Regions from separate parts of the Clostridium sp. B9 genome, predicted to be linked through region 2. Evidence: riboswitches for the same ligand, from Rfam matches in the RefSeq annotation. Region 2 holds a riboswitch; each other region holds the start of a gene.
What was found. A riboswitch is a leader RNA that binds a small molecule or an ion and turns the genes downstream of it on or off. The one in region 2 is predicted to bind thiamine pyrophosphate.
Positions count from the first base shown of each region.

Region 1: it holds a riboswitch for thiamine pyrophosphate, as region 2 does, so the genes downstream of both, tenA (thiaminase II) here and thiT (energy-coupled thiamine transporter ThiT) in region 2, are expected to answer to the same signal.
Region 3: it holds a riboswitch for thiamine pyrophosphate, as region 2 does, so the genes downstream of both, thiS (sulfur carrier protein ThiS) here and thiT (energy-coupled thiamine transporter ThiT) in region 2, are expected to answer to the same signal.

Region 1 is NZ_JBNWKA010000003.1:3,789,409-3,800,530, forward strand. It holds gene ACQZHJ_RS17150 ((2Fe-2S)-binding protein) at 298-513, shown strand; gene ACQZHJ_RS17155 (DUF1643 domain-containing protein) at 666-1,274, opposite strand; gene ACQZHJ_RS17160 (ABC-F family ATP-binding cassette domain-containing protein) at 1,438-3,366, opposite strand; gene thiT (energy-coupled thiamine transporter ThiT) at 3,582-4,190, opposite strand; gene tenA (thiaminase II) at 4,190-4,855, opposite strand; TPP riboswitch at 5,017-5,117, opposite strand; gene ACQZHJ_RS17175 (hypothetical protein) at 5,171-5,491, opposite strand; gene ACQZHJ_RS17180 (class I SAM-dependent rRNA methyltransferase) at 5,642-6,817, shown strand; gene ACQZHJ_RS17185 (DUF1667 domain-containing protein) at 7,278-7,625, opposite strand; gene ACQZHJ_RS17190 (FAD-dependent oxidoreductase) at 7,628-8,881, opposite strand; gene ACQZHJ_RS17195 (NAD(P)/FAD-dependent oxidoreductase) at 8,895-10,325, opposite strand; gene glpK (glycerol kinase GlpK) at 10,489-11,122, opposite strand, start outside.
Region 2 is NZ_JBNWKA010000003.1:2,292,491-2,303,612, forward strand. It holds gene ACQZHJ_RS10200 (sodium-dependent transporter) at 1-106, shown strand, start outside; gene ACQZHJ_RS10205 (S8 family peptidase) at 187-1,995, shown strand; TPP riboswitch at 2,073-2,177, shown strand; gene thiT (energy-coupled thiamine transporter ThiT) at 2,264-2,959, shown strand; gene ACQZHJ_RS10215 (pyridoxal phosphate-dependent aminotransferase) at 3,069-4,148, shown strand; gene cax (calcium/proton exchanger) at 4,243-5,289, opposite strand; gene ACQZHJ_RS10225 (alkaline phosphatase family protein) at 5,544-6,833, opposite strand; gene ACQZHJ_RS10230 (hypothetical protein) at 6,929-7,294, opposite strand; gene ACQZHJ_RS10235 (hypothetical protein) at 7,415-7,828, opposite strand; gene ACQZHJ_RS10240 (DUF368 domain-containing protein) at 8,049-8,948, opposite strand; gene ACQZHJ_RS10245 (M15 family metallopeptidase) at 8,987-9,772, opposite strand; gene ACQZHJ_RS10250 (hypothetical protein) at 10,320-10,646, opposite strand; gene ACQZHJ_RS10255 (class D sortase) at 10,746-11,122, opposite strand, start outside.
Region 3 is NZ_JBNWKA010000003.1:2,665,795-2,676,916, reverse strand. It holds gene ACQZHJ_RS11695 (siderophore ABC transporter substrate-binding protein) at 1-59, shown strand, start outside; gene ACQZHJ_RS11690 (alpha/beta fold hydrolase) at 174-824, shown strand; gene msrB (peptide-methionine (R)-S-oxide reductase MsrB) at 886-1,329, shown strand; gene ACQZHJ_RS11680 (DUF6483 family protein) at 1,345-1,644, shown strand; gene ACQZHJ_RS11675 (RelA/SpoT domain-containing protein) at 1,682-2,491, shown strand; gene ACQZHJ_RS11670 (MFS transporter) at 2,793-4,496, shown strand; TPP riboswitch at 4,544-4,644, shown strand; gene thiS (sulfur carrier protein ThiS) at 4,769-4,963, shown strand; gene thiF (sulfur carrier protein ThiS adenylyltransferase ThiF) at 5,061-5,867, shown strand; gene ACQZHJ_RS11655 (thiazole synthase) at 5,869-6,633, shown strand; gene thiH (2-iminoacetate synthase ThiH) at 6,647-7,750, shown strand; gene ACQZHJ_RS11645 (thiamine phosphate synthase) at 7,853-8,434, shown strand; gene ACQZHJ_RS11640 (DUF3783 domain-containing protein) at 8,589-9,017, shown strand; gene ACQZHJ_RS11635 (hypothetical protein) at 9,423-9,779, shown strand; gene ACQZHJ_RS11630 (ComEC/Rec2 family competence protein) at 9,999-10,862, opposite strand.

The DNA of each region.
Region 1 (11,122 bases), 1.5 Mb from region 2:
TATATTTGAAAGCTTTTCTTATTTATTTCATAATATAAAATCTCACTTTTTCTATAAAATTTAAAATTACTCTAAAATTAGTTTGTTAATGAAATTTTATTTCTAATAAAAAAACTTTATTTGCACATTATATTTATTGATAATTAAACAATTATAATATCAATAAACAAAACTAATTAATAGTTTTTATTATTTAATGTTGACTTTTCTTATCAACTAACTTATAATTAAATCATCAAATACATTCCATTCCCTTTTGTTAATCGTGCTGTTTTACTTTAATAGGAGGAAAATAGTATGACTGATAACAATAATTTAAATCAACAAGTAATTGATAAAATGACTAAAGTTTGTGTCTGTAGAGCAATCTCAAGAGCCAAAATAAAAGAGGCTATAAGAAACGGTGCACACACAGTTGAAGCTGTCGCTGAAAAGACTGGCGCAACACAAGGTGCATGTAGAGGTTGTAGATGCAGAGATAAAATTGAAGAATTAATTGAAGACAACCAATAATTCTTTTAAGCAAAACTTATTTACTGTTTTAATTTTGTATCTCCCTAAAAGAGTGCCAATTCGGCACTCTTTTTTTTATTCTTAAAACATATATAAATAAAAATAAAGCAGATTAAGATATAGTTTATAAACTATCCTTAATCTGCTTTTAGTTAAATTTCAAATTCACTTAAAGGCGTACTCTTTGTCCAATTGCTATAATGTCTAGGATAACCTTGGTTTGTAAGGCTCCCTACAACATAAAATCTTTTCACATCAAAACAATTATTTTTTACAACTTTGAATCCCTTTAATAAATAATGTAATCTGCTTTCATAAACTTTTTTTATAACCTTATTTGAAGGTTCTCCCCAAGCAAAAATTACATGTGTACTATTTATCAAGCTTTCAAATATTATTAAATCATTTTTAAAGTATTCCCCATTTTCAAAGAATCCATCATTTCCACAAAGGAATAATTCTCCCTTTGTATTATAAACTTCTTCTATAACATCTTTGCTATACTCTATAACAGGGAATAGGAATACAAAGTTTACCTCTTTAATTATTCCTAATTCATCTTCATTATTTACTAAATATTTTACTGCTCTATTTAATTCTTTCTTTAAATCCTCAATATTATGTGATTTAGGTGATCTAGTAATAACTAATATATTACTTTCGCCCTCTTCATTAACAGGAAAAGTTACTTTAAAACCTCTCCCACTTTCATGATCTACTAAAACATTTATATTATTTGAATTCTTATAATACTTTTGCATAAAAGCGCTCCCCTTTTTACCAACTCTTGTTCATTAACTTAGTGTGTTAATACTAAGTATATTCTCACTTTAGTTTAGTATATAATCGAATTTCTATAAATTCTACAAATTTATATAAAATTAATTTCTTACCTAAGTGTTTAACCCATTTATTTTATAAATTCTATTTATTCTTCTTATTTTCCTCTATTTGAGCTGCTAATTCATTAAGATATTCCCATCTCTCATACTTATAAGCTAAATCTTCTTCAACTTTAGCCTTCTCTTCCATAAGTTCTTGAAGTCTTCCATACTCTGAGGCATGCTTAGTCATTAAGCCATCTAATTCCTCTATCTTTTCTTCAAGCATCATTATATCTTCATCTATAGTTTCAAATTCTCTTTGCTCTTTAAACGAAAATTTAGTCACTTTACTCTTATCTTTAGACTTATCCACAGGTGCTTCCTTTTTAGTTTTATCCACAGCAACCTCTTTTTCTTTGATTTCTTCACTTTCTTCTTGTTTAGTTAGAAGATAATCAAAATAGTTTCCAGTGTAGATATTTATTTTTCCATCACCTTCATAAGCAAATATCTTGTTACAAATTCTATCTAAGAAATATCTATCATGGGATACAGTTATAACAACTCCCCCAAAATCATCTAGATAATCTTCTAGTCTATTTAAAGTTTCAATATCTAAGTCATTAGTAGGCTCATCTAGTAATAGTACATTTGGTCCTTCCATTAAAACTCTTAGAAGATGAAGTCTTCTTCTTTCTCCACCTGATAACATCCCTATCATTGTCCACTGAAGTGTACCATCAAATAAAAATTTCTCACACATTTGAGAAGCAGTTATTCTCTCACCAGTAGCAGTTTGTAGATATTCACCAGCTTCTTTTATATAATCTATGGCTCTCATTTCAGGATGCATATGAGTATCTTCTTGTGAGAAACATGCTACTTTTACTGTTTCTCCTTTTATTATCTCCCCACTATCCGGTGCTATCTTTCCTTCTATCATTCCCATAAGTGTTGATTTACCTATTCCATTAGGCCCTACAATACCTATTCTATCACTTCTTAGTACTATGTAGTTAAAATCATCAACTATTTTCTTATCTCCAAAGCTTTTATTTAAATTATCTATCTCTATTATCTTTTTACCTAATCTAGTTCCCATAACAGAGATTTCTATATTTTCATTTTCAATGAACCCTTCTTGATTTACTAATTCATCAAATCTTTGAAGCCTTGCTTTTTGTTTAGTTGTTCTAGCCTTAGCTCCTCTTCTAACCCAAGCAAGTTCCTTTCTCATAAGGTTTTGTCTCTTTTCTTCACTAGCTTTTTCTATAGCTATTCTCTCCATCTTCTTTTCTAAGAAAACTGAATAGTTTCCATCATAGCTAAATAGTCTACCTCTATCTAGTTCAAGTATTCTATTAGTTACTCTATCTAAGAAATATCTATCATGAGTAATCATTAAAAGAGCACCTTTTCTACTATTTAAATAATCCTCTAGCCAGCTTATAGTATCATTATCTAAGTGGTTTGTAGGCTCATCTAATATTAAAAGTTCACTTGGTGTTATCAAGGCAGCAGCAAGCATTATTCTTTTCTTTTGACCACCTGATAGATTTCCAACCTTCTCATCAAAGTTAGTTATTCCAAGCTTAGTTAAGACGTTCTTAGCTTCACTTTCCATATCCCAAAGGTTTAGAGCATCTATTTTTCCTTGTAGCTTTATTAATTTCTCTGAATCAGCATCACTGCTTTCTCCATTATTTATTTTTTCTAAAAGCTCCTCATAATCTCTTAGTATTCTCATTTCATCTGAATTACCTTTAAAAACCTGCTCTAAAACAGTTGCGTTATCATCATAGTCTGGAGTTTGAGCAAGATATTCTATTCTTACTCTATTTGCCTTTGTTATAGTTCCTTCATCAGGTTCTTCAACTCCTGCAACTATTTTTAAGAAAGAAGATTTTCCTGTTCCGTTAACGCCTATAAGCCCAATCTTCTCTCCTTCATTTATTCCTAAAGACACATTATCAGCTAAAATTTTCTCTGAATAGCTCTTACTTATATTTTCAAGAGTTATTAAATTCATCTCTTATCCATCCTTTTCAAAACAAATCTTAGTTTCATTATAATATAAAGTTAACTTTCTTCCAAAACTAAAAATAGGTTGTATCAACTCCTAATAATAAAACTTATAAATACATTCGAACAAATTCTTAATTCCATTCATATCATTTATAAGTTTTATTTATAAGATATTTTGATACAACCTACTATACTTTTCTACTTTAACTTTTAATATATTTAAACTCTATTTGCTACTGGCTTCATTCTTTTTGCTAATAATTTTACTGGCATTATTGTTAATACTATAGCAGTAAGTAAACTTTCTAATCCAGCACTACTAATATTATATATAGCTGAATAAATCCATACATTCATTCCTGGAGGAGCATACTGTCCGAAGAAAACTACACCTGATATTATGCATATAAATGTGCTTAAAGAACCTGCCATAAGTGACCCTAAGAATATCTTGTACTTCTTATCAACCCCAAAGCTTCCTGCTAGTCCCAAAGCCATATTTGATAAAACATAATCTAATAAAAACTGTATAGGATGAACTATAAATGCACTATTTAGTATTTTTAAAAGTCCAAATATTAATCCACCAGTTACACCAACTGATCTTCCATAAACCAATGAAAGTAACATTATTGGTAACATTGAAAAGAATGTAATTTCTCCACCTTGAGGATATCTAACAATTGGAATCATATAAAGCACATATGAAATAGCTACACTCATTCCTATCATAGTTATTTCCTTTGTTGTTATCTTATGCTTTCTTAAATCCATAAAATATAAAACTAATAATACTACTGAAATAGCACCTATTAAATATACACTCATTATTCTTCACCTTCTTCATAAGCCATGTTCCAAAAATCTAACTCATAAAGACTGGCTCTCTTAAATATATCTATTAATCTGTCTTTCTTCTCTCTTGATAGCTTTGAACAAGTCTTGTCCACATATTCTATCCACTCATTCGTAAACTCTGTAAATCCTTGTGCTGAATACTCATCAATCCATGCTCTAAAGAAATTTTTTTCAAGTTTGTCTGCATACTTTTCTGCAATATGTCTCCCTATAAAACTATAGCTCCATGTACAAGGAAGTGTCGCTATTGCTATATCTTCTATATCCCCTGTTAAAGCTATTCCTTGCATATAGCTTGTATAGCTTATTGTAGTACTTTTATACTTTTTAGTTTCAGCCTCTAATTCTGATATACCAAAATCTTTCAAGTACTCAATATGTACTGCAGTTTCATCCTCCATAGTTCCCTTTGTTGATCTATAGAAAAATCTCATCTCTTCCATAGTTCTAGCTTTTACTACACCTGCACAAAATACTTTTGCATACTCTTTTAAATAAAGATAATCTTGAACTAAGTATTCTCTAAACTTATCCTTATCCAAAGTTCCCTCTCCAATTTCTTTTATGAATGGGTGATCTAAATATTTCTCCCATATTGGCATAGCCTCTTTTAATAGTTCTTCTGTAAATCTCATATTATAGATATCTCCTTTAATCTTTATGATTAAACTAAACAGCCAAATAAGGACTACCTAAAAGTTAAATAAAAGGTATAGAAACAAAGAAAAGCTACATCCTGTAGGATGCAGCTTATTTATAAAAAAAGTTACTATAATCTTAAGTTAATACTCTTATAAAACTCTTAAACAGGCTTTCCTACGCTGGTATTACCCAGATCAGGTTTAAGGGTTAATAACAAATGTTATCTCTCAGCCAAAGGCACCCCTAGCTATAAAGTTCCTCTTTATTATATTATTTTTCTTCTACTAATTCCAGTTTTTTATTATTTATCACATTATTCGAAAGTGATTCCAGTAATTTTTATTTTGCATCATTATTTTCATAATCTCCTCATCACTTCCATATTCATCATACCATTTTTCTAAAATTTCATAAGCAACTCCATGATATAGAAGACTTCCGATAACAAAAGGCTTCGCAGGTGCATCACTTAATGAAATTATAGCTACTCCCGTTCCTATAGTTCCATAGATTAATGCTCTCTCTGGAGTAGCAAACTCTTTAGCCTTCTTTTTAAAGTCAGTATTTTTTATGTATCTTTTCAACCTTTTAGGTGTTGGAAAAACAATAGCCTTTATCACTTTATTCATTCCTTAAAAATTACTCTTATTAAAATATATATTCAAAACCTTATCTTTATTCTAAAAGTTTTTGATAAAAATTATATAAGCATTTCTCCTATTGAAAGGCCTATTATGTGTTATAATCTTATAAGAATTATTTTGGAAGGAGCTATTTAAATGGCGAGTAAGTTTTATTTACACAAAGGCAAGAATAAAAAAGCTGAACAAGGTAGACCTTGGATTTACATTGATGAAATAAACGAATATGACGGAGACTACGAAAACGGAGATATAGTTGAAGTTTATAATCATAAAGGATATTTCCTAGGAAAAGGTTACATAAACGATAGAAGTAAAATAACAATAAGAATAATGACAAGAAACATAGATGAAGAAATTGATGAAGAATTCTTCAAAAGAAGATTTAAAGATGCATGGGAATACAGAAAAACTGTAATAGATACATCATCATGCAGATTCATATTTGGAGAAGCTGATTTTCTTCCTGGTTTAACTGTAGATAAATTTGAAGATTACTATGTAATACAAATTTCAACTTTAGGTATGGATAAATACAGAGATTTAGTAGTTAAAATACTAGTTGAAGAGTACGGCGCTAAAGGTGTTTATGAAAGAAGTGACATAAAGACTAGAGAAATAGAAGGTTTAGAACAAACTAAAGGATTCTTAACTGAACCATTTGATACAGATGTAGAAATAGTTGAAAATGGTGTTAAATACATTGTTGACCTTGAGAATGGTCAAAAAACAGGTTTCTTCCTAGACCAAAAAGAAAACAGAGCTGCTATGCATAGAATCTGTAAAGGAAAAGATGTTTTAGACTGCTTCACTCACACTGGCTCATTTGCTTTAAATGCTGGTATAGCAGGAGCTAAATCAGTTTTAGGAATAGATGTTTCTCAACATGCTGTTGATTGTGCTACAAAAAATGCTGAACTTAATAACCTTCAAGATATAGTTAAATTTGAAAAGCATAATGCATTTGATGTTTTAGGAGATTGGTCAAGAGAAGGAAGACAATTTGATGTTGTTATTCTAGACCCACCAGCTTTCACAAAATCAAGAAACACAGTTAAGCAAGCTATAAGAGGATATAAAGAAATAAACCTTAGAGGAATCAAAATGGTTAAAGAAGGTGGTTACTTCGCAACTTGCTCATGCTCACATTACATGGATGAAGAACAATTAAAGAGAACTGTTGCTGAAGCTGCTCATGATGCTAGAAGAACATTAAGACAAATAGAAGTTAGAACTCAAAGTTCAGATCACCCAATACTTTGGAACTCTGATGAGTCATACTACTTAAAGTTCTTCATATTCCAAGTATTTTAAAAACTTTTTGATTTAATGAATATAAAAAATAATACAGGGTAATATAATAGTGTAGCAAGAAAAAGATAAAAAAGCTAAAGCTTATAAATTAAAGAGGTGCTTTACAAAATGGCATACACTCTAAAACTTTATAGGGTAAATACTTAAAATTAAATATAAAATTATTATAATCATGAGGTGCTTTACAAAAATGGCATACACTCATTAATATGGTCATAATCAATTTATATTTAATAATCTATTTTAAGCTACAATGCTAGTTAGGAGTTTTATTCTATCCTAATTAATGTACATATAATATTAGATGTATTAAAAGAAAAGGTATCTGTTTAATAAACAGATACCTTTTCTTATTTCAAAAACTAATTCTAAAAATCAATATTAAAATTCTTTATAAAAGCATGGGGTAGGATAATTCAAATTATTTATTCATTCTAAGAATTAGCTTTCCTAAACTTTATTAAATGACAGTCTTAGCTGAAACAATATCAACTCCAGTTCCTAAAACATTCTCTATAATAATATCTCCAACTTTTATAGGTAGCTTTATTGATGCTTTATTAATTTCCTTCATAACATCAAATATCATTCCTTTTGGAATTGGCTCTTTTGTTTTAACTGGGATGACAATATTATTACATCCGTCTATTTTAACTGTTGAAGTTACTATTCTTGTAGGATTCTTGACCTCATTTAGTCCATATATTTCTCCTCTTTTACAAGTATTACCAGTAACCTTTTCTTGTTCTGTATCTACTGTTAAATGACATCCTCTAGGACATACTATACATATTAATTCTTTCATCATCACTATTCACCATCCTCTAATGAAATTGTTATTGTTCCCTTAGCATCCTTAAGCTTATCCTTAAGTATTGTAATTCTTTCCATCTCTGCTGGAACTACATGAGGCTTTTTAAATTTTTGAATTACATTGCCTTCCTCATCTCTAACAACAATTTGCTTATTCTTAAATACATTTCTAACTCTCATAAATACATTTAAGTTTCCATCTAAAGATTCAATTTCAAATTTTTGAGGAACTGTATACCCTATATTTTCTCCATTTTTAATTTCAACAAAGTTATTTTTTCTCTTTTTACCTTTGATATATTTTGCTGCATTTCTACCTGCATTTTTTGCTTCTTCAGTAACAAAGTCAACTAAATCATGAACATGTACTACATTACCACAAGCAAATATTCCATCTTGATTAGTTTCCATACTTTCTGAAACTACAAGTCCATTTGTTCTAAAATCTAGGTCAACTCCAGCATTCTTTGAAAGTTCATTTTCAGGAATTAATCCAACAGATAATAATAATGTATCAACATCAAATTCTATTTCTGTTCCTTTAATAGGTTGTCTATTTTCATCTACTTTAGCTATGATTACTTTTTCTAATCTTCCATCACCTTTAACATCAATAACTGTATGAGATAAATATAAAGGTATATCGTAGTCTTCTAAACACTGAACTATGTTTCTAGTTAATCCATTAGAATATGGCATAAGTTCAACAACAGCCTTTACTTCAGCCCCTTCAAGAGTCATTCTTCTTGCCATTATAAGACCTATATCTCCTGATCCTAAAATAACTACCTTTTTACCAACCATGTATCCTTCCATATTGATAAATCTTTGAGCAGCTCCAGCTGTGAATATTCCTGAAGGTCTATCTCCTGGAATACTTATAGCTCCTCTAGTTCTTTCACGGCATCCCATAGCAAGAACTATTGCATCAGCTTCTATTTTTAAATATCCCTTCTCAGTATTTATAGCATGTATAGTTTTTCCTTCAATATTTAAAACCATGGTATCTAACATAACTTCTATATCAGTTTCCTTAACCATGTCAATAAATCTCCCTGCATACTCAGGTCCTGTAAGTTCTTCTTTAAATGTATGAAGACCAAATCCGTTATGAATACATTGATTTAAAATTCCACCTAGTTCTTTGTCTCTTTCTATAATCAATATTTTTTCTATTCCATTTTCATAGGCCTCAAATGCTGCTGCTAATCCTGCTGGGCCTCCACCTACAACTACTAAATCATATTTCATAACCATAATCCTCCTACTTAGTTTTTCCACTTATTATATATGAACCATTTTTATCTAAAAGCACATCTTCTATTTTCATTCCAGTCTCACGTGAAATTATTTCTTGAACTCTAGGTTCACAGAAGCCACCTTGACATCTTCCACAACCTGGACGACATCTTCTTTTTACACCATCAATAGTTCTAGCTCCTAAAGTTCTATTTATGCTATCAACAATTTCTCCCTCTGTTATGTTTTCACATCTGCAAATTATTCTTCCGTATCTACTATCCTTATTTATTAACTCAGCTTTTTCTTCTGGTGAAAGTTCTATAAAATGAATCTGTTCTCTCTTCTCATTAAAATCATTTTTCTTTTCTAATGCTAGTCCACATTCTCCAAGCATTTTAACTACATCAACTGCAATTGCAGGTGCAGAGCTTAGTCCTGGTGATTTTATACCTGCTACATCAAAGAACCCTTTTACATCTTTAGCTTCTCCTATTATAAAATCAGTATAATTAACTATAGCACGAAGGCCTGCAAAGTTTCTAATGTTTTCTCTAAAGTTAACTGCCTTAGTTGTTTTTAATGAAACCTCTCTAACCTTTGCTAATCCATCATATTCTGTTGAAACTGAATCCTTATCTTTAGTATCAATAGCATCTGGGCCTACTAATAAATTTCCATGAACTGTAGGCGTAACTAAAACCCCTTTACCAAGTTTAGTTGGACATTGAAAAATTGTCTTTTCAAACAAGCTTCCTTGGCTCTTATCTAGAACATAATACTCACCTTTTCTTGGAATTATTTTAAACCCTTCTTTACAAACCATGTTATGTATCTTATCTGCGTAAATTCCAGCAGCATTTACAATATATCTAGCTTCCACTATATCTCCATTTTCTATTGTTATCTTGAAATTTTCATTTTTTTCTATTGCTACAACCTTAGAATTTAATCTAAGTTCTCCACCATTTTCAACTGCATTTTCTGAAAGAGCTATTGTAAACTCATATGCCCCAACGATTCCACCTGTTGGACAGAATAAAGCTTCTTTTACATCATTATTTAAATTAGGCTCCATTTCTAAAACTTCTTCTTTTGATAAAATCTTCATTCCTTCTACGCCATTTTGAAGTCCTCTATTATATAAATTCTTTAACTCTTTTTCATCCTCTTCATCAAATCCTATAATTAAAGATCCGTTTCTTTTAAAAGGAACAGATAAGTCTTTACAAAGCTTATCAAACATCTTATTTCCTTCAACATTATATTTTGCCATTAATGTTCCTGGCTCTGGATCATAACCAGAGTGAACTATTGCTGAATTTGCCTTAGATGCTCCCATAGCAACGTCATTTTCTTTTTCTAATTCTACAACTTTTAAATTATATTTTGTTAATTCTCTAAATATTGCTCCACCTACTACTCCAGATCCAATAATTGCTACATCATAAACCATTAAATATCGCTCCTTTTTATAAAAATAAAAAAGAGCCAAACTCAAAAAAGACATGGTAATATCCTTTTTGTGTTTAGCTCTATTCTCTCTTCTACACAAATTAAAATTAATTTATTAAGTTCATTTTAATTATATCACATTTCTGTAAACATTTCCAGACTTTTTAATCATCTAAAGCCCAATTCTTTGATCTTTCGATAGCTTTCCTCCATTTTTTATAGTACTTATTTCTTTTTTCTTCAGAAATTGTTGGTTCAAACTCTTCACTTGCAAACCAAAACTTAGCTATCTCATCTTTATTCTTCCAATATCCAACTGCTAATCCAGCAAGATAAGCTGCTCCTAGAGCAGTTGTTTCTGTGATTATAGGCTTAATTACCTTTTTACCAACTAAATCTGCTTGAAATTGCATTAAGAAATTATTTCTGCTTGCTCCTCCATCAACTTTTATACAATTTATATCATACCCAACATCATTTATCATAGCTTCTAAAACATCTCTTGTTTGATATGCTATTGATTCAAGAGCTGCTCTTATTATATGATTCCTATTGGTTCCACGAGTTAAACCAACAATAGTTCCACGAGCATACATATCCCAATAAGGTGCTCCAAGACCTACAAAAGCTGGCACAACATATACACCACCATTATCAGGCACTTTTGTTGCAAAATATTCTGTATCACTAGAATCACTAATAATTCTTAACTCATCTCTAAGCCATTGTATAACTGCTCCTCCAACAAATACTGAGCCCTCTAAAGCATATTGAACTTTTCCATCTAATCCAATAGCA
Region 2 (11,122 bases):
TAAACACCCTCTTGGAAAATGGTTTATTCCTCTTGGAAAATATGTATTCGTGATAGTAACTGTTCTAGTAATTGTATTAGGAATAGCATATGGTGGTATAGGTTAAATATTATCTTCTCATTATTTATAGAACTTTAATTTTTTTTATGAATAATATAATTATTATCACTTTAATTAGGAGCTATTATGATAAAAAACTTTTATAATGACCCAGATTTTATAAACCTGGTTATTGAATATTTTGGTGATATAGAAAAGATAATTGAAGATATTCCAGATGCAAGTATATATATAATAGATGAACGAATAGCTATACTCTCTTTAAAAGAAGACAAGCTTGATATTTTGCTAAAAGAGGTACAACCTTTTATACTTGCAGAAATAGGAGCACTCTATACCTTGGAAAATGTCTCCCCAGTAGAAGCTTCCTCTGCAACAAATTTTCATCGTAACCCGTATATAAACCTTACAGGAACGGATGTAATAATAGGTATGATTGATACTGGTATAGATTATTTAAACGATGAATTTATGCTAGAAGATGATTCTACACGAATAATCTCTATCTGGGATCAAACTATTGATTCAGATAAAACTCCCGAAGGAATGCTTCATGGCAGCGAATATAGTGAAAATGAAATTAATGAAGCTATAAAACTTTTCAAAGCTGGAGGAGATCCATATACAATAGTTCCATCAAAAGATGATATAGGACACGGAACCCAAATGGCTTCTATTGCAGGTGGTCGTGGTAAAAACAGAGATTTCATAGGAGCCGCTCCAAACTGTAAATTTATAATAGTTAAATTAGAAGAAGCCTTTGAAAGCTCTACAAAATTATTTTATCCTAAAAATAATATTCCTATATATAAAAATACTGATACAATCCTTGCAGTTAAATATCTTTATACCCAAGCAATAAAGTATCAGAAACCCATTGTAATCTATATAGGTATTGGTGGTAATCTTGGACCTCATTCTGGTGAAAGCAATTTAGAAAGATATATAAATAAAATATCTACTAAGAGAGGTATTGTAGTTGTTAACTCAACTGGTAATCAAGGTAATACAGATACACATACTTCTAGTAAAATACCTGGAAAAGGCTTAAATAGCATAATAGAATTAAATATAGATAAGAATCAAAAAGGCATCATACTTCAAATTTACGGTAAAAAACCTGATAAATTCACTTTAAGTATATCATCTCCTTCTGGCGAAACAATAAAAAACATTACCGTCTTCGATACTAAAGTCGGGTTATTTGGTCTATATTATAATATTAAATTTATATATGAAGGAACAACTATGGAGATTGCCTACGACTCACCTGATGAATTCACTGGTGATGAATCCATACTTATTCGCGCAAATAATATAACAGAAGGTATATGGAAATTCATTCTAACAGGAGAATATATAGTATATGGTAAATATGACGCATGGATTCTTCAAAGGGAATTACTCGCTCCAAACACTAAATTCTTATCTCCAACTAAGGAAACTACCTTAACAGAGCCTGGTACTTGTGCAAATATAATTACTGCTGCATACTATAATCAAAATAATAATGCCATAGTGTCAAGTTCTGGTGAGGGATTTACTAGAAATAATATAGTTCAGCCAATCATAGCTGCTGGAGGAATAAATGCAATAGCAACTAAACCAGGTGGTGGCTCTTCCCTTGTTTCAGGCGGAAGTGTAGCAGCTGCTGTAACTGCGGGCTGTTGTGCTCTACTTCTCCAATGGAGTATTATAGATGGAAACAATCCAACAATGTATGCTCAAAAACTCCAAACATTTTTGATTAGAGGTTGTAAAAAAAGACCTAACGATAAATACCCTAATAGAAATCTAGGATATGGTATTTTAGATTTGGTTGGAACAGTAAACAGTTTAAGATTAGGCACTTTAAGTAGATCTAATTCAATTTCTAAATCAACCGATGAAGAATTTTATATAAATAATTTGTTTATAAGAAAGCCTAAGGAATAATATTTATTAATTGAAAGTTTTTATTATTTTAACTTGACCTAAATAAGATTTAGAGCTAAAATTAATTTAGAATTATTTTCATGTGCTAGGGGTGCCCTTTGGCTGAGAAATAGCTTATAGCTATTAACCCTCAAACACCTGATCTGGTTAATTCCAGCGTAGGGAAGCGTTTTAGGCTGAATTTTAACCGGATTCTTATTAAAGAATTCGGTTTTTTTATTCTTTCTTCTACCCTCCCTATGCATTTATTAAAAGGAGGGGTTAAATTATGATGTCATTTTCTGAAATAATAAATGACTTTATAAACAGTTTTTCAGAGATTAACTTAGGTGGAAACTTTAAAGAAATAATAACTAATCCACTTACATTACTTACATTAATAGCATGTCTATTAATATTTTTACTACTTATAAAATCCAAAGATATTAAGTTTGATACAAAAATGATTACAACCATTGGTATAGCATTAGCTTTAACTACTGTATTAAACATGTTAAAAATATATAAGTTTCCTCAAGGAGGAGGTATAACTATAGGAGCTATGGTTCCTATAATACTTATAGCATTTGCTTATGGTCCACTTGTTGGTATGCTTACTGGTTTTTTATTTGGTATAATATCACTATTTATAGATCCATATATTCTTCAGCCAGTTCAAGTTTTATTTGATTATCCATTGCCTTATATGGCATTAGGAGTTGCAGGATTCTTTAAAAACCACAAAATTTCGGGAGCCATCATTGCAATCTTCTTAAGATTTGTGTGTCATTTTATTTCTGGAGTTGTTTTCTTCGGAAGCTATGCTCCAGAAGGAATGTCTCCAATAATTTATTCACTATTTGTAAACGGCTCTTTAATAGGTGCTGATGGAATCATATGTATAATAATACTTACTCTTTTACCTATTAATAGATTAATAAAAGCTATGAGTTCAAAAAATACAACTGCAGGATATATAGCATAAATTTTAAAGGTTTAGGTCATATTAAAGACTTAAACCTTTTATTTTTTATTTTAAAAAACTTTATTATAAGTATATAATAAATAGTAGAACTTAACTTAGGAGGTTAATTATGAGTACAAATCATGGAGCTAACTTATTTGACTTATCAAATAAGCTAGGTTTTGAAAAAAAAGAAATTAAAGATTTTAGTTCAAATATAAATCCTTTTGGAGCATCACAAAAAGCAAAGGAATTTGTTTTAAATAATATAGATATGGTTTCTATGTATCCAGATCCTGAATATAAAACTTTAAAAGAATCAATTTCTACTTACTGTGGCTGCTTAAAAGAAAATATAATAGTAGGTAGCGGTGCTACTGAACTTATCTCTTCTTTCATAGAGATAATAAATCCTAAAAAAGCACTTTTACTTTCTCCCTCATACTCAGAATATGAAAGTGAACTTGAAAAAATAAATTGTGAAATAGCTAAATTCTTTTCAAAAGAAGAAAATGACTTTAAAATTGATGTCAAAGAGCTAATATATTCAATAAACTCTTCTAACTATGATTTAGTTATTATATGTAACCCAAATAATCCAACAGGATTTGCTTTCTCAAAAGATGAAATAACTGAATTATTAGCTAATACTAACACTTTTGTAATGCTTGATGAAACTTATGTTGAATTTACTGAACCTGAAATATATTCATCAACTACTCTAGTAGATAAATTTCCAAAACTGTTCTTAATTAGAGGAACATCTAAGTTCTTCTCAACTCCCGGAATAAGATTAGGCTATGGACTTATATCTCACAAAGAAACAAAAAAGAAGATGAAAGAAAAACTTGATTTATGGAATATAAATATATTTGCAACTTCAATGGGTGAAGTTATGTTTAAAGATGAAGAGTACATAAAATCAAATACCACCAAACTAAAAAATGAAAGGGACTATTTATTTAATGAACTAAGCTCAATGGCAGATTTAAAGGTATTTAAAAGTTATAGCAACTTTATACTTTGCAAAATTTCATCACAAAAACTAACTGCTAAAGAACTTTATGATATCCTTATGAAAAAAGGAATAATTATAAGAAACTGTACCTCATTTGAAGGATTAAACGAATATTTCTTCAGAGTATGCGTATTGAAACCTGAGGACAACAAACTGCTTATAAAACTATTAAAAGAAATCTTCTATAACTAGTATATATTATTTCTAAATATGCTATTGTAAATCCAATTACAAGAAAAAAACTACCTAAGTTTTAATAAAACCTAGGTAGTTTTTTATTTTTCTATTAAACTATCATAAACATTGCTGCTATTATTAGATAAACCGCTAAAAGTTGAACTCCTTCAAGCCAATTAGATTCTCCATCATTAACTACTCTATTCGCTATTAATACTGAAACTATTAAAGCAACTAATTCAAAAGGATTGAATATAATGCTCATAGGCTTAAATATCAAGCTTAAGAATATTAAAACTGGAGCAACAAATAGTATAACTTGTAGACTTGATCCTATAGCTATTTCTACTGCAACATCCATTTTATTCTTCATAGCCATTATAATAGCTGTACTATGCTCTGCTGCATTACCTATTATAGGGATTAGAATTATACCTACAAACAATTCGCTTAATCCTAAGCTTTGTGTCATAGGTTCTACTGCTCCGACTAAAAATTCACTCTCTATGGCTATAATTACAGTGGCAATTACTAAAACAAATATAGCTTTCTTTAGTGACCATTTAGCTTCTCCCTCTTCTTCCTCTTGCTCTACTGCATAAATATCCTTATGAGTAAAGAATGAGAATACTAAACTTAATATGTATATAGCAAACATTACTACTGCTACAATAACACTTATGCTCTCATATGTAGTGTTTAATAATTCAGGTTTTATAGTATGTGTAAATATAGCAGGTATTGTTAGTCCAATAACTGCAAATAAAAGCATACTTGAACTTGTCTCTACTACCTTTTTATTAAAGCCTTGAGTTTTGTATTTTAAACCTCCAGCTAACATACTAGCACCGAGTACTAAAAGTATATTTCCTATTACCGAACCAGCAATTGATGCCTTAACCACATCAAAAAGTCCATCTTTTAATGCAAAGAAAGATATTATAAGCTCAGTAGCATTTCCAAATGTAGCATTTAAAAACCCACCTAATTTTGGTCCTGTATAAAATGATATTTCCTCTGTAGCTTCCCCCATTAATCCTGCTAAAGGAACTATAGCTAAAGCCGCTAATAAAAACATAATTGTTGGTGAAAAGTGCATAAATTCACCTATAATACTTATAGGTATGAATATTAAAAGCCATTTAAGTATTTTCATCTTTTGTCCTCCATATATAATTTATTGCTAACATACACCATTATATCATTTTTATTAACATTTTTAACACTTTATTAACTATATAAAACAAAAAAAACGCTATTCATAAGCGTTCTTTTAATTAATTACATATCTACATATTTTATGAAATAATTATTGGCAATATTATTTTCTACCATTTTAATTTATCATAATTTTGCGACAATTTCAACAATTTTAAATAAATTAATTATTATTACCATATTTTTTAAATTCTATGCTCTCTCAAAAATTCTCTCTTCAATTTTTCCATCACTATTTTTAAATTGTAATCCAAGTATTTTTGCTAAAGTTGGTCCATGATTTACAAGCTCTCCTCCATCAATTTCAAACCCATGTTTTATTCCTCTTCCTTTTACTAAAAAGAAGGTTTCATATTGTTCTTTATTAGGAGAGTATCCATGAACAGCCTTATATACATGATCTTCTTTTATACTTTTAATGTCTTGAACGATATTTCCAAAAAATGAATTACTAAAATAATATCCTCTTGAAGCTTCTACCATATAGTCACATTGGTCATTAGCGCCCCTTTTAATAGCCTCTTCTTTATCTATTATTTCCTCTATTGCACCTTCTTCTTTCAATGAATTTAATATATTTAAAAGTAGTTTCTTTGTTTCATTATCATTTTTATCTTTTAAATAGATGTAAGAGGATCCTCCACATTCTCTTGCAATAGCTTTAAAGTTCTTTATATTATCATCTTTAACTTCTAAAAGATTTTTCTTTCTAAATTCACTATTTAACCTTATTTCTTTATCCGTATCTATAGCACTATGATCACCTAATAAAACTATAGTTGTTTCATCATATATATTAGCCCTTTTTAAAGCCTCTATTATATCTCCAACTCTTTTGTCATGCCTTTCTAATGCCTCTAAAGCTTCCTTGCTACTATATCCATAATCATGTCTATGTGAATCAACATCTATTAAATGTACCATAGTTAAATTTGGCTTATAATTTTCTATTGTATATTTAGTGCATTCTGTTACAAAGTCATCTAAATATGGTTCTTTTGTTCCCTTTCTTATATGTCCAAATTTATTGTTTAATTTTAATTGATATCCTATTGTCCCCGCTAAAGCTGACATAACTATCTGATTATGCCATGGTTTTGTTTCAAATATCTCTGGCATATTATAATCTATTTTCATTTTACCAGTTACAGGCCAAACTATAGCAGCAGTCTTTAACCCTGCATTCTTAGCCAATTCAAAAAGTGTTTCTCCATTTATTTTATTACCATACCAGTTCCAATTTGGATTTTTATCCTTTATCTTTAGTACAGTATTATTAGTTATTCCATGATTTACTGGATATTTTCCAGTAACTATAGACACATGTGCTGGGTATGTTAAAGAAGGATATATTGTCTTTACGTTTTTTATAACAGTCCCTTCCTTAATCAAATTAGATATATTAGGTAACTTTTTCATAATATCTAAATCCCTTGATGAAACTGCATCTAAGGAAATAACTATCATATACTTTTTCTTCATTTTGTTTTCTACACTCCTTATTTCAATCAAAGCTTACTTTTCTTTTGATTATTAAATATTATACATCCTACAATTAATTCATAAAAGATATAATGTTATTTTATCTTAAGTTTTTTCTTTCTCTTACTTAATATAACTTTAAGTTCTTCATAAACTTCTCTATCTACCTTTCCTTTAAGTTTATTTAGGAACATACTAGCATCATCTACTTGACCATTTCTTATCTTTTCTAAAAAAGCACTTACTCTCCAAGAAACTTTCATTTTGTTAGTAGTAAATAAAATCAAACTTATTATAAATGAAGGTAAAACTATTACAGGCTTAACTAATGCAAAAAGCACCAAAATCCAAGCTATATTTGTTGTTATCATATAAAACTTACATAATTCTCTTATTTGATCACTATACTCAAATTCATATACCTCTGCTTTTTTTCTTTTTAAAAATGCAATTTTCCCCATATAACTTCCCCCTAAATCATATTACTATAATTATACCCTCAAAAGCAGCACTTTTCCATATTATGTAATGTAAACAAATAAAAAATACTTAAGCTAAAATAGCTTAAGTATTTTTTTATGTTAACCAATTATGTCTTTTGCCATATCCTCTAATTTCTCTTCTCCATCTTTTTCTGAGAAATTATAAAAACAATTTGCTACTTGTATTTTCTTTGCTCTTGATATGTTTAAATCCTTACTTATCTTCTCTAAGAAATCAACCTCTTCTATATCACAATCTTCATCAACTAATCCTATTCTAACAAGTTCAAAATAAACTATATTTTTAACTTTATCTGAAGATTCTTTTATTATTTTAACAGCATCCTCATATGAAATGTTGCCTAACTCTTCTTTTTCTAAGCCTAACTCTTTTATATAAACTTTCATTAGCTCTTCTTCTTCTTTTCTTATATCTTCATCTGCTAAAGCAAACTCAGTTACTAAATTTATAAAAGCTATTCCTTGTTCTTTATTTAGTTCTTGTAAAAACATCTTTATCCCTCCGACTATTTTTTAACTTATTAATACTATACTATAAATTTTATACTATAACAAAGTATTTATATAATAAATTTCAATTAATACGTTCTTACTGTTTAATATTCCTACGTTATATTTTAAAAATCTCCACTATTCTAAAATATATTAACAACAAAGGTTAGTACCACCAGCAAATAGCAATACTAACCTTAGTTATAAATTACCTTTTAGATTATTTTTCTTTCTTCTCAAGATAAACTTTTAATTGTTGTAATCCTACTATTAATCCTCCACCTATTATGAAAAATAAGAAATTAAAATTACTTAAATTCATAGCCGCTTTTGGAACTTCTAAAGTTGTTGGTCCCATAAACACAGCATAAATAGATCCTATCATTAATCCTATAATGAAATATATCATTTGAGATCTATAATTTGAAAGTAAAAACTTAATTAATCTTATTGTAGTTATTATTCCCGCTATTACTCCTAAACCGAAAACTATAAGCATAGGAAGGTAGCTAAAATTAAAAGTTAATGTTTCTTTAACTGCATTTACAACCGGTGCATAAAGACCAAATATTAAAAGCAGTGTAGAACCTGAAATCCCAGGTAAAACCATAGCTGATATAGCTATCATTCCAGCTATAAATACATATATAGCTAATGGTAGTGAGAATTCATTTAAAACTAAACTTGTCCCTTTTGCTGCACCAGTAGCGGGGTTAAAATATGTTATTCCAGCTACAATTGCAATTCCTAAAATAGCATATATTACATATCCATAATTCTTCTTTAAAGCTTTTTTATCTTCACTTATTATTATTGGAATAGAGAATATAATAAATCCAGTAAATAGTGAACTTATCTTATATATTTCCTTATCAAAAATTGATGCTATGAACAGTATAGATAATACCATTCCAGTTACCCAACCTACTCCTAATTTTAATAAGAATATTATAGCATCCTTTTTACTCATATCAGTCTTTTTTGTTGATGTTAATGCATTTAATGAGCTTATAAACTTGTTATAAAATCCCATTATGAAAGCTATAGTTCCACCAGATACTCCTGGTACACTATCTGCTAATGCCATTAAAAAACCTCTTATAAAGTTAATCACATACATATAAATATCTCCTTTAACCTATTAAATTATTTATATTATTACTTTGTATTGATACCTAATTCTTCATATAACTCTTCTAAGGTTAAATTATTCTTATGACAGTATGTACTTATCTCGACATTGCCAATGTATCTATAATGCCATGGCTCATAGGTATATCCTGTTATATCTTCTTTTCCCTTTAAATATCTAAGGATAAAGCCATATTTATGTGCATTTTCTAAAAGCCATTTTCCTTCTTTTGTATCTTCAAAAGCCTCTTCTAACTGAAAATCTATTGAGCTAGTTGTTATATCAACTGCTAATCCTAACTGATGTTCACTTCTTCCTGGAAGAGCTACTAATTCACTTGAATCGCTATTTTCTCTTTCTAAGGCTCTATTATATAAGTATTCTTGTTCTTCATAAGATCTATGTGCACAAGACAAATACATTTCCATACCATCTTTTTCTGAATCACTAAACATTCTTTCTAAATCTTCTTTAATGATAGAATTAACCTTGTTTCTTGGTTCTTCTGACTTTCCTACTAAAGTAATATTGGGAACTACTAGAGACTCTGGCCCATACATTTTATCTATAGGGTTTTCTTCGTTTACCAATAAAAATAATCCTTTAGTATCTTCTAGAATTATATTTTTTATTCTCTTTTGTTCTTCTGTAAGAGTATCAGCTTCCTCTATAATAAAATCCTTATAATTATCATCTTGACTTATAGCTTCTAAGCTAGCTCTTTTTATTAAGGAATACTCTCTACCCAATGAGAAAGCAACAATAGAAAATATTATTAATGTTCCTATGAACAAATATTTCTTAAATTTCAATTTATTTACCTCCAATTATTCTTAAACAGATTATCTTTTAAATTATTGACAAAATAATTTTATTTAAACAAATCTCTGTAAAATTATAAAAGGATACTTTACTCTAAAAATATGTAATACAAATTTTATTATATTATAAAAATTCAGTTATATTCAACATAATAATAAAAAAATTACCTATATTAATTAAAATATAGAAAATTTATGAATATTTTTAAAATAAATAGAGATTGTTTTAGGATAAATTCCTTAAACAATCTCAAAACATTAAATTTTATATACTATTGCTTCATAAGGCCTTAATATTAGTTCATCTAATTCTTTTTCTGAAGTCTCATAATTACTAAATATAATTCTTCCACGAATTCTCCCACAATTTATTGCAACATTTAAATTTCTTTAATATTAAACCCTATAAGTAAATTATATGAAAAATACTTATAAGTTATAATTAAATAAATTTAAAAGCCCAAATAAAGTATGGAATGTTAATCATACTTTATTTGAGCTTATCATTCTCTAACCCAACATTTTCTTTAAATTTTTACTACTTTGCTGCTTTTAATTTATTCCTTCTATGTTTATCTGTCTTAAAAGCAAGGATTGCTATAAACAATACTATTATTGAAGAATATAAAATTAAATATACTCCAACACCCATACTATTCATAATAATAAAATATACAGCCGTAAGTATCATACAACAGCTCCCTATTCTTTGGAAAGTATCTCCTAACAAATTACTTACATAGTTTAAGTCATCCTTTTCAGGATCAAAACCTGATAATACCTTGGCAAGTTTTCTTTCCTTGACCTTTTTCCCCAAAAAAATATTAACAATACTTAATATTAATAATAAAATAGCAATAACCATATTTCCCCTCCACATATACCATTTTATTGTATTATATCATATTTTTGTATAATTTTTTTCATATTCCTCATTAAGCTTTATTAAAGTTTCTTTTAATTTTTAACTAACTAAAATTCCTTTAACAATCAATCTACTTTTAGCACTATCAGAACAAGTTATTAATGTTATTTCATTTTCTTTACCCTCTTCTATAACACTTAAATCTGATGGTTCTACAACCTGTTTATCATATACCTTATACCTATAAGTATTTTTATTATAATTTATGCTTATTATATCTCCTTTTTTAAGTTCATCTAAATTTTCAAATATACTCCCATATATATTATTATGAGCTGCTAAAACACAATTTCCAGCTTCTCCCGGTAATGAAGAATTTTCAAAATGAACTACAGCATGTTTCATATTTTCGTCCGACACTCCATTTACTATAGGCGCTTTAAGATTTATATCATTAATTTCTAAAAGTCCTAAAA
Region 3 (11,122 bases), 370 kb from region 2:
CAGGGTTACAATCAACAGATGTAATGTTAAGTGAAATAGAAAAGTCATTAAATAAATAATATAATTTAACTTAGGTCATAGTAATTTTTAATGAGAACTATGACCTAAGTTTTTTATTGCTTGAAAAATTTTGGTATATAATTATAATATAATAAAAAGAAGGTGTAAAAATTATGAGAACTTTTAATATAGAAAAAGATTCAATGTGGGGATGTGCCACGAAAAATAAATTTATATGTAATGATAGTGATAAGTTAGTAGTCTTACTACCTGGTATGGGATACAATCTAGATAAAGCATTAATGGATTATAGTAAGCAATTAGTTTTAGACTTAAAGTTTGATTATTTAGGTTTAGAATATGGCTTTCAAGCTAATAAAAAAGAGTTTGATAGAAATAATAAGGAAGAAGTTAGAGAATTAGCACTAGAGAGTTTAGATGTTATCTTAAGTGTAATTGAATTACAAGGTAGAAGGCATAAAAAAATAATATTTATAGGAAAAAGTTTAGGAACAGTTCTGCAAAATTCATTAGGTGAGAAGATTAAGAGTATTCAGGAAGTTAAGATAAAAGATGTTTATTTAACTCCTGTTAATAAAACTGTTGAAACTGGAATAAGAGAAGGATCTTTAGTTATAACAGGAAGCAAGGATGCTTTAATCACAAAAGAAAATATTGAGAAAATAAAAGAACTAAATGGTTTAGAACTTGTAGAGGTTGAAGGTGCTGGACATTCTCTATGTGTAAAGGGAGAAGTACTAAGTAGTATAGAGGTTCTAAAGGAATCTATAGGTAAAATTAAAAATTATTTACAAAGAATATAAATAATATAGCACGGTTATTATAAAGGGATGGAAAATTATAAATAACTAGGAGTTGAGAATTTTGAAATATTCTAAAAAAGAAAAAGATGAATTGAAAGAAATATTAACAGAGGAACAATATTATGTAACTCAAGAAAATGGAACAGAAAGACCCTTTACAAATGAATACTGGGAATTTGATAAGGAGGGAATATATGTAGATGTAACCACTGGAGAGCCTTTGTTTACTTCTAAGGATAAATTTCCATCATCATGTGGGTGGCCAGCTTTTTCAAAGCCAATAGAAAGAAGGGTTATAAAAGAAAAAGTTGATAAGACTCATGGTATGATTAGAACAGAGGTTAGAAGTAGATTAGGAGATTCTCATTTAGGGCATGTATTTTGTGATGGTCCAGAAGAGTTAGGTGGATTAAGATACTGCATAAATTCTGCATCTTTAAAATTTATTTCTAAGGAAGAATTAAAAGAAAAGGGATATGAAGAATTTTTAGAGATATTTGACTAAAGAAGAGGTGTTTAAATGGGATTTTTATTTAATAATGATGGTGACAGTGATTTTAAGTTAAGTGATACTTATTCAAAAGATGATATATTTTGGATAACATTGAGAGGACTTATTTCAAAAGGAAAAATCGATGAAGCTGAGGATATGCTTTTTGGAGAGATTGAAAATAACCCCAGTGAAGAAGTATATGAAATAGGTGAAAAGATGTATGCTCTTTTATCAAAGAAAAGTGATGAGGAGCTTGTTGAGTATAACTTCTCTAGAGAGGAAATAGAGTTAGGCTTACAGGATTTAAAAAAGATAATGAGAAAATAGATTTGAATTTATTTCATGGACTAAGGGGAGGTATCTTATGAGAACTTTAAGCAATAAGAGCTTTTTAGAAAAATATCCTCATGCTGAGGAAATAATAGAGAGAAGTAATATTGAGTTTAAAAATTTAGAGGAGATATTTTACGATTTTGTTAAGTTTGAAAGTTCCTATGAAAATCAAGCTGATTTTATAGCTAATATATTGCGTTCAAATGAAAATGTCCATTCTGTTAAATCAAGAATAAAAAACCCAGAGAGACTTATTGAAAAGATAATAAGAAAGACAGATGATAGGAGAAGCAAACACGGTGGAGATTTTCAATTCACTGTTGATAATTATAAAAATGAAATAACAGATTTAATAGGAATAAGGGTATTACATATATTTAAAGACCAATGGAGAGATATTCATGATTTTATAATGAAAACATGGAATATCATAGAGATAACAGCAAATATAAGAGATGGAGATGATAGATTTATCTTTGATGATTTAGGAATAGAGGTTATTTCAAGACCATCTGGTTATAGATCTGTTCATTATCTTGTAGAGTGTTATCCAACTAATCAAAAGGTGATTGCTGAGATACAGGTTAGAACTATATTTGAAGAGGGTTATGGAGAGATAGATCATAGGCTTAGATACTCACATACAGAAATTCCAGAAATATTAAAGTCAAATCTACTTTTATTTAATAGAATAGTTGGAAGTGCTGATGAAATGGCATCTTTAATTAATCAACTTAACAATAGTTTAGATGATAAGTGTAATTACTATGAAAGCAAGCTTAGAGAGAAAGATGAAGAAATTAAAAAATTAAAGGAAGTAATAAATAATAGAGAAATATAATTATATGGCAGTACTGAAGCTCATTTAAAGTTTTGGTACTGCTATTTTAATACAGTATGAACAAAATATTAACGAAATGTTAATAAGATAAAGAAAACTTTTAGCTAAAAGGGTAAAATAAAGAAATTTGAACCTATTTGCCTTTTGAACTTGAATTTAAAAAGGAGTAATATGAACATAGTTCATTGTGAATTGTATTAATAGTATTTAAAGTTATTATTTCTTTAAAATAGATTTTATACTAAGTTTTGTAAGTTAAATAAGATTAATACAATTCATAACTAAGAAAGGTTGTGAAGAAATGAATAAAAAATCAACTGCTATAACTATGCTTGTATTTCTACTAGGTATATTTATGGGAGCAATTGATTCAGGTATTGTATCACCAGCTAGAGATATAATAGCTAATGGATTAAATGTTTCACAAGATGCTAGTGTATGGGTTGTAACAATATATACTTTAGCTTATGCTGTTTCAATGCCAATAATGGGTAAACTTTCTGATAAATTTGGTAGAAAGAAAGTTTACATGGTATCAATAATTTTATTTGGATTAGGTTCTTTATTATGTGGAGTTTCAGATTATGTAGGTAGTTATTCATTCCTATTAGCTTCAAGAGTTATAGAAGCAATTGGTGGCGGTGGTATAATGCCAATAGCTACAGCATATATAGGAACATCATTCCCAGTGGAAAAGAGAGGATCAGCTTTAGGAATGATTGGTGGAGTATATGGAATAGCAACAGTTATAGGACCAACTTTAGGTTCAGGGATACTTTCTATATTCGGAGATAAAAACTGGGGATTTTTATTCTTGGTAAATGTTCCAATAAGTATAATAATATTACTTTTAGCAACTAGATTAGAAGAAAATACTTCAACTGAAAAGGCTAAGAAATTAGACTTATTAGGTTCAGGCGTATTGGCTGTGTTAATATTATCTTTAATGTACGGAGCTACAAACTTAAAATTCTATGATTTTACGAATTCAATAAAATCAACTGAAGTTTGGCCATATTTATTAGTATTTGTGATTTCAATACCAGTGTTAGTTTGGGCTGAAAAAAGAGCAGAAGATCCAGTTATCAACTTATCATATTTTACTAATAAAGAGATTGCAATAACTTTAATATTAAGTTTTGTAGTAGGTTGTGGATTAATGGCAACAGTATTCATTCCTCAATTTAGTGAAAATATATTAAAAACACCAATGGGAAGTGGAGGATATATAACTACTATATTTGCAGTGTTTGTAGGTATTGCAGCACCTTTAGGTGGTAAGTTTATTGATAAAATAGGGGTTAAGAAAGTATTATTAACAGGTTTGTTTTTAGTTATAATAGGTAACCTTTATCAAGGATACATAACAACAAAATATCCTGGTATGATGAATTTAATAATAGGACTAGCTATCATGGGATTTGGATTAGGTTTCTCTATGGGAACTCCAATAAACTATTTAATGCTGAGTTTAGTTCCAGATAAAGAAGCTACAGTAGGACAATCAGCAGTATCCTTAGTTAAATCAATAGGTATTGCAGTATCACCTAATATACTTATTAACTTTATATCAGATGCAGGAAGAAGAGTTCCAGATGCATTACAAAAAGTTATGCCACATATGGATGGAATGTCAAATGCCATGACAAATGCAAGTGGAGCATCTACAAGTTTATCAAATGCAATGAGCAATGCAAGTGTTACTAATATTTTTAGTATTGTAAAGGAAATGGTTAAGTCTCAATTTGCAGCTTTAGGAGATAAATTTGCAAATAATCCTCATGTGAATATAAATATGATTCAAAATTCATATATGGATAAATTAGATAGTGCTAAAGGAGCAATAGAGGGTGCATTCCAACATACAATGAATACAGGTTATACTAAGTTATTCTTAACATGTGCAATAATAGCTTTAGTTGGATTAATACTAACATTTATGTTAAATAATAAATTAATAACTGCAAAAAATAAAACATTAAAAAAACAAGAAAAAAATAATTGATAAAAATTTTCTATTGATGTATTATAAAGTAAATTAAATAAATTTTAAGATATTGCTAGGGGTGCTGTAAAAAGCTGAGAGGGAGAAATCCTAACTCTAATAACCTGATTTGGTTAATACCAACGTAGGGAAGTATATTTTAGACTTTGATTCATCATAGTCAATAGAGATATTATGATTGATTAGAATATATTTTTTAAAAGGTTTAGCAATAATTGCTAAACCTTTTTTCTTTGGGTTAAAGCAATATTAAGAGGAAAAGAGGTGGGAATATGAAAGTCAATGGAAAGCAAATGGATAAAAAGGATTTAAAGACTATTTCTGATTTGTTAGAAAAATTAAATGTTAATAAAAATAGAGTAGTAGTTGAGTTGAATAGAGAAATAATTAAAGTTGAAGACTTTGATGAAATCCTATTAAATCATGAAGATTCTATAGAAATAATAGCTTTTGTAGGTGGAGGCTAAGAGCGTGTGATTATATTTTAATTAGATATAAAGTTTCTTATTAAAATATTTAAGGGAAAGAAAATTTAGAAATAGTATTTTAGAGAGTTGAGAGCTTATGAAAGTAAAAGTTAATGAAAAGTGGATTGAGGTTTGCGAAAGTAAAGATTTATATTCTTTAAAGAAAGAGGTTTTAGAGGAAGCAGATATTGTTGTTTTAAATGGATATCCAATAAATGAAAATAAGGTGTTAAAAGAAAATGATAGAGTTGTTTTTATAAAGAAAGGAATTGTTCCAACCAAAGATGAATTGGAAGCATTAATGGTTTCAAGACATAGCCCAGGAGTTCATGAAAAGCTTAAGAAACTTAAGGTTTGTATAGCAGGCTGTGGAGGACTTGGATCAAACATAGCTATTTCTCTAGCAAGATTAGGTATTGGATATATTAAACTTATAGATTTTGATGTGGTTGAGCCTTCAAATTTAAATAGACAACAATATTACATTGATGATATAGGAGAGTTTAAATCACTTGCATTAAAGAAGAATATAGAGAGAATAAATCCCTTTATAAAAGTAGAGGCTGAAGTCATGCTTATTACAGAAGACAATATGGATGTATTAAATGAGGTTAATGTAGTTTTAGAAGCTTTTGATAATGCTGAGTATAAGGCTATGCTTTCTAATTATGTTTTAAGAAATATGAGAGAAAAGTACCTAATAGCAGCTTCTGGTATGGCTGGATTTTATGATTCTAATTTAATAAAGACAAGGAAGATTACAGATAAGTTTTATCTTTGTGGTGATGAAGTTAATGAAGCTAAGGAAGGGGATGGGCTTATGGCTCCAAGAGTAGCTATATGTGCCAATCATATGGCAAACTTAGTTTTAAAAATTGCAGTAGAGAAATGGGAGGAAGTATAAAATGGACAAGTTAATCATAGGTGGAGTAGAAATAAAAAATAGACTTTTTGTTGGATCAGGAAAGTATCCTTCAAATGAAATAATAAAAGATGTGCTAAAAGGAAGTGGGGCACAAGTTATAACACTAGCTTTAAGAAGAGTAGATTTAGATAATAAGGAAGAGGATATTCTTCAAAATATACCAAAGGATGTAATCTTACTTCCTAATACTTCTGGGGCAACTAATGCTGAGGAAGCAATAAGAATAGCTAGAATAGCTAGAGCTATGGGCTGTGGGAATTGGATAAAGATAGAGGTTATTTCAGACTCTAAGTATTTACTTCCTGATAATGAAGAAACAATAAAAGCTACAAAGGTTTTAGCTGATGAAGGGTTTATTGTTTTACCATATATGTGTCCAGACTTATATGCTGGAAGAAGATTAATAGAAGCAGGAGCAGCTGCTGTTATGCCATTAGGGGCACCAATAGGAAGTAATAGAGGAATAAAAACTAAGGAGCTTATTCAGATTATGATAGATGAGTTAGATATTCCTATAATAGTTGATGCTGGTATAGGTAAGCCATCACAGGCTATGGAAGCTATGGAAATGGGTGCAGCAGCTTGTTTGGTTAATACAGCTATAGCATCTTCAGAAAATCCAATAGAAATGGCTAGAGCTTTTAGCATGGCTGTAGAAGGTGGAAGATTAGCTTATGAAGCTAGACTGGGAAGAGAATCTAAATTTGGAAATGCATCATCTCCATTAACAGGATTTTTAGATTAAGGGGATGAATGAAGTGAGTTTTTATGAAGTAATAGAAAAATATAGAGAGTTTGATTTTAATAAATATTTTGAAAGTGTACGAAAAGGGGATGTACTTAGAAGTATATATGAGAGAAATAAAAGCGAAGAGGATTTATTAAATTTACTTTCTCCAAGAGCTACAGAAGTTTTAGAAAATATGGCTCAAGAAGGACGAGAGCTTTCTTTAAAATATTTTGGGAAAACAGTTTTATTATATACGCCAATGTATATTTCAAATTATTGTATAAATAAATGCTCTTACTGCGGATATAATGTTGAAAATAAGATTTGTAGAAGAAAACTTAATCAAGAAGAAATTAAAAAAGAAGGGAAATTTATTTCAGAGGAAGGTTTTAAGCATATTTTGATATTAACGGGGGAAAGTGAATATCACACTCCGGTTGAATATATAGAAGAAAGCATAAGGACTTTAGGCGAAATGTTTCCTTCTATAACCTTAGAAATATATCCAATGACAGAAGATGGATATAAGAAAGCTGTTTTAGCAGGGGCAGAGGGGCTTACTGTTTATCAAGAGACATATGATGAAGAGGTTTATGATAGAGTGCATATAGCAGGCCCAAAAAAAGATTATAAATTTAGATTGGATGCTCCTGAAAGAGGGGCTAAGGCTGGCATGAGAAGTTTAGGGATAGGTGCATTACTGGGACTTTCTGATTTTAGGGTTGATGCTTTCTTTACAGCTTTACATGGAAGGTATCTAAGAAAAAAATATCCTCATATAGATATAAGTTATGCATTGCCTAGAATAAGGCCTTGTGAGGGAGGGCTTAAGGAATTGAATGCTGTTAGTGATAGAGATTTAGTTCAGATGATTTTAGCATACAAGTTATTTGATCCACAAGGAGGGATAAACATTTCAACTAGAGAAGAAAAGGAGTTTAGAAGAAATTTAATACCACTAGGGGTAACTAAAATAAGTGCTGGAGTATCAACAGAGGTAGGTGGACACTCATTAAAAGAGAAAGGAACTTCTCAGTTTGATATAAGTGATGAAAGTTCAGTAGAAGATGTTAAAGAACTAATAAAATCAAAAGGATACCAACCAATATTTAAAGATTGGCATAGATTTTAAAATTTAGTTTATAAATTAATATAAAACTTATAAATTTATAAAAGTAATAGTAAACTTTTTAGGATTTATAGGTTTTATTATTTTATATAAGGGAGAATTTACATGTTTTTAATAAGTAACAGAAATTTAGTGAATAAGGAAATGTATTTTGAAACTTTGAATAAAGCTAGTAAACTAGGGGTTAAAAATATCATCTTGAGAGAAAAAGATTTAAATGATGAGGAATTCTTTAGCTTGTATTCTAAAGTGAAATCTCTAATTTCTAGTGATACTAATTTAATAATAAATTCTAATGTTGATGTTTTTAAAAGAGTTGATGAAAAATATATTCAACTACCTTTTGAAATATTTATTAAGAGAAGAGTGGAGATTACGGATAAGAAGATAATAGTATCTATTCATTCCGTTGGAGAGGCTATTGTTGCAGATAATTTAGGTGTTGAATATATAATGGCTTCTCCAATTTTTGAAACTGAATGTAAGCCTGGTACTAAAGGGAAAGGTGTTGATTTTATAAGAGAGCTTAGACAAAAGGTTAAATGTAAAATCATAGCATTAGGAGGAATAGATAAAAATAATTATAAAGAAGTTTTAAAGGCTGGAGCAGATGATTTTGCATGTATGTCAATTTTATTTAAATGTAATGATATAGAGAATGAAATAAAAGGTTTTGAGTTTTTTTAGTAAATTAAAGTTTGGATTTTTAATTGGTTATTACTTTAAAACTAGAAGGGTTCTTTGAATAAAATATGAATTTGAATTAGAAGAATTGGATAAAATATGATATAATTAATGTCAATTAATAATTATAATTTGTTAATAAAGAGGAGAGTATATTATGTCATTTGAGAAAATAGATATTTCAGATAGAAGTGAACAAGAAGGAAGAAGTTGTGTAATATTATATAACTTTGGAGCTAAAGAGTTAAAACAAGTTCAAAACTTTGCTAGAATAATGGGAATAAAAGACCAAATAGTTTTAAACTATAAAAATAGTGAAGAAGTTTTAAAAAATATATTAGAGGATAAAATGGATAATAGCGAAGCTAATGGTGTTAAAGAGAGAGCTATAATATTCAATGCTATAGCTCCAGGAAAGATACATGTATTCTTAGAAAATTTAAAGAAAGCAAGAATACAAAGACCAATAGTAGCTACTGTTACAGAAACTTCTGTAAATTGGACTATGGATTTCTTGCTTAAAAATCTAATAGAAGAAAGAAGAGCATTAAGAGCTGGAAACATGACTACTCATGAAAATGCTTAAGTGTATTTAACGAGAAGTTCCAACTTTTATAAGTGGTGAGTAGTTCATAATTGAATTAATACAATGAATATTTAAGTTTATTAGTTTGTATATAAACATTTATTATTAAAATCTACAGGTTTTCTGTAGATTTTTTGTTTTTATAGAACTTTTTTTACGTAAAGGATCTAAGTAGTGAATAATAAAAACATATCTGTATATGGTTAAAAATGATAAAAGTTTGGAGTTGTAAAATAATTCAATCAATAATAATTAAGGTCTTTAAAAGTTATTTGAAGAAAATTTTATATTTTTGTTCAAATAGATTACTTTTGGTAAAAAAAGTAGATTTTGAGTCTGTTTTATTTTAAAATAAAATCGTAAAGATTAAACTTTAAATGTTTTAATACAGAGAGGATATTACAAATGAATATTAAAAAGATAAGTATTATAATTTTATCTATATTAGTTGTAGGTGGTATTATTGGAGGTGCTGCTTATAAAATTTATGCTAAAAGTTCAGAGCCACAAGAGTTAGACATTGAACATATAAAGGAAAATTCATATAAAGACCAACAAACTAAAGTTCAAGAAGTAGATAATATAAAAAAGAAAACTATACAAGAAAGAGAAGAATATTATTATAAAAAAATTAAAGATGCCAAGAATAAGCAAAGTGAGTATATTAATTCATTTGATAAGACTGAGGTAAAACAATCATTACAGACATCTCAGTCAGCAGCAATTGGAGAGGCAACTTTATTAGAGATAGAATTTCCATAAGATACTAATATTATAGAGGCAAGCTTAAAAAAAGTACTTGATGGAAAGTAATAATGCATATATTAAAATCAAGAAAAATATAAAGCACTATTATGAAGTTGTAAAGACAGTATTGATTATTATATAAATGATTTTAAATATATATAAAATAGGGGAGATTTGTTTTCGCACCAATCCCCCTATTCTCATTTAAAGTTTTGGAATGATTTTTTGGAAAGATTATTTATTAAAGTTTATTGTTTTTCCATCTGATGTTAGAATTATTTCTCCATCTTCATCAGTTCTAAAAGTTTCTATGTCATACTTTTTAATTACATCTAAAGTTTCTCTGTGAGGATGTCCGTATTTATTGTCAGGAGCACAGCTTATTATTCCGTATTCTGGTGAAACTGCCTCTATGAATTCAGGTGTCGATGAACTACTTGAACCATGATGGCCAAATTTTATTACATCAGAATCTAGTGAATTTTTATATTTAGCTAAGGCCTCTTCTTCAGCATGGGATTCTGCATCACCGGTAAACATATATGATGTTTCACCAAAGCTTAATTTCATTATAGGTGAAAAATCATTAAGCTCTTCATATGAAGATGATTGAGGAGTGAACACTTCAAATTCAGCACCTTCTCCTAAATCAAGAACCATTCCACCTTTTAATTCTTTAATTTGTAATCCTTCATTTTTAACCGCTTTTACAAGGTTTTCATATGTTTTAGTTGTATGTGTAATCTTTGGTGCATAGAAGTTTTCTACGTCATATTCATTAAATACATTAACCATTCCTCCAATATGATCTTCATGAGGATGCGTTGCTATAACTAGTTCTAAGTCATCTATATTTTTATCTTTTAATTGCTTCATTAACTTTTCAGAATCACTTCTTGGACCTGCATCTATTAAAATGTCATTTCCATTGACGTTTATATAAGCCGCATCACCTTGCCCAACATCCATATATGAAATCATAAGTTTTTCCCCTTTTGGAACATCGTTTTTCTGAGTCATATCTATTCCAAAATATCCACCAATGACTACAACTATGATACCTACTATAGAACTTATAATCTTCTTTTTCTTATCCATTTTATAATCTCCTTATTTTAATGTACTAATGAATACAATATTCATTAGTACATAATTATAATTCAATATATGACAAAAATGATGTACATTATATAGCTTAAGAGTAAATTTTTTAATAAGGTTAAATTGTTACAAGAAACTAATTAAGATAATTAAACCTAATGATTATTAGAAGGCTTTCATATGTAGCTAGAAATGAAAAGTTTAATTAAATATATATAATAAAATGGCTAAGGAGAAAGTTTATACGAAATTAGTGT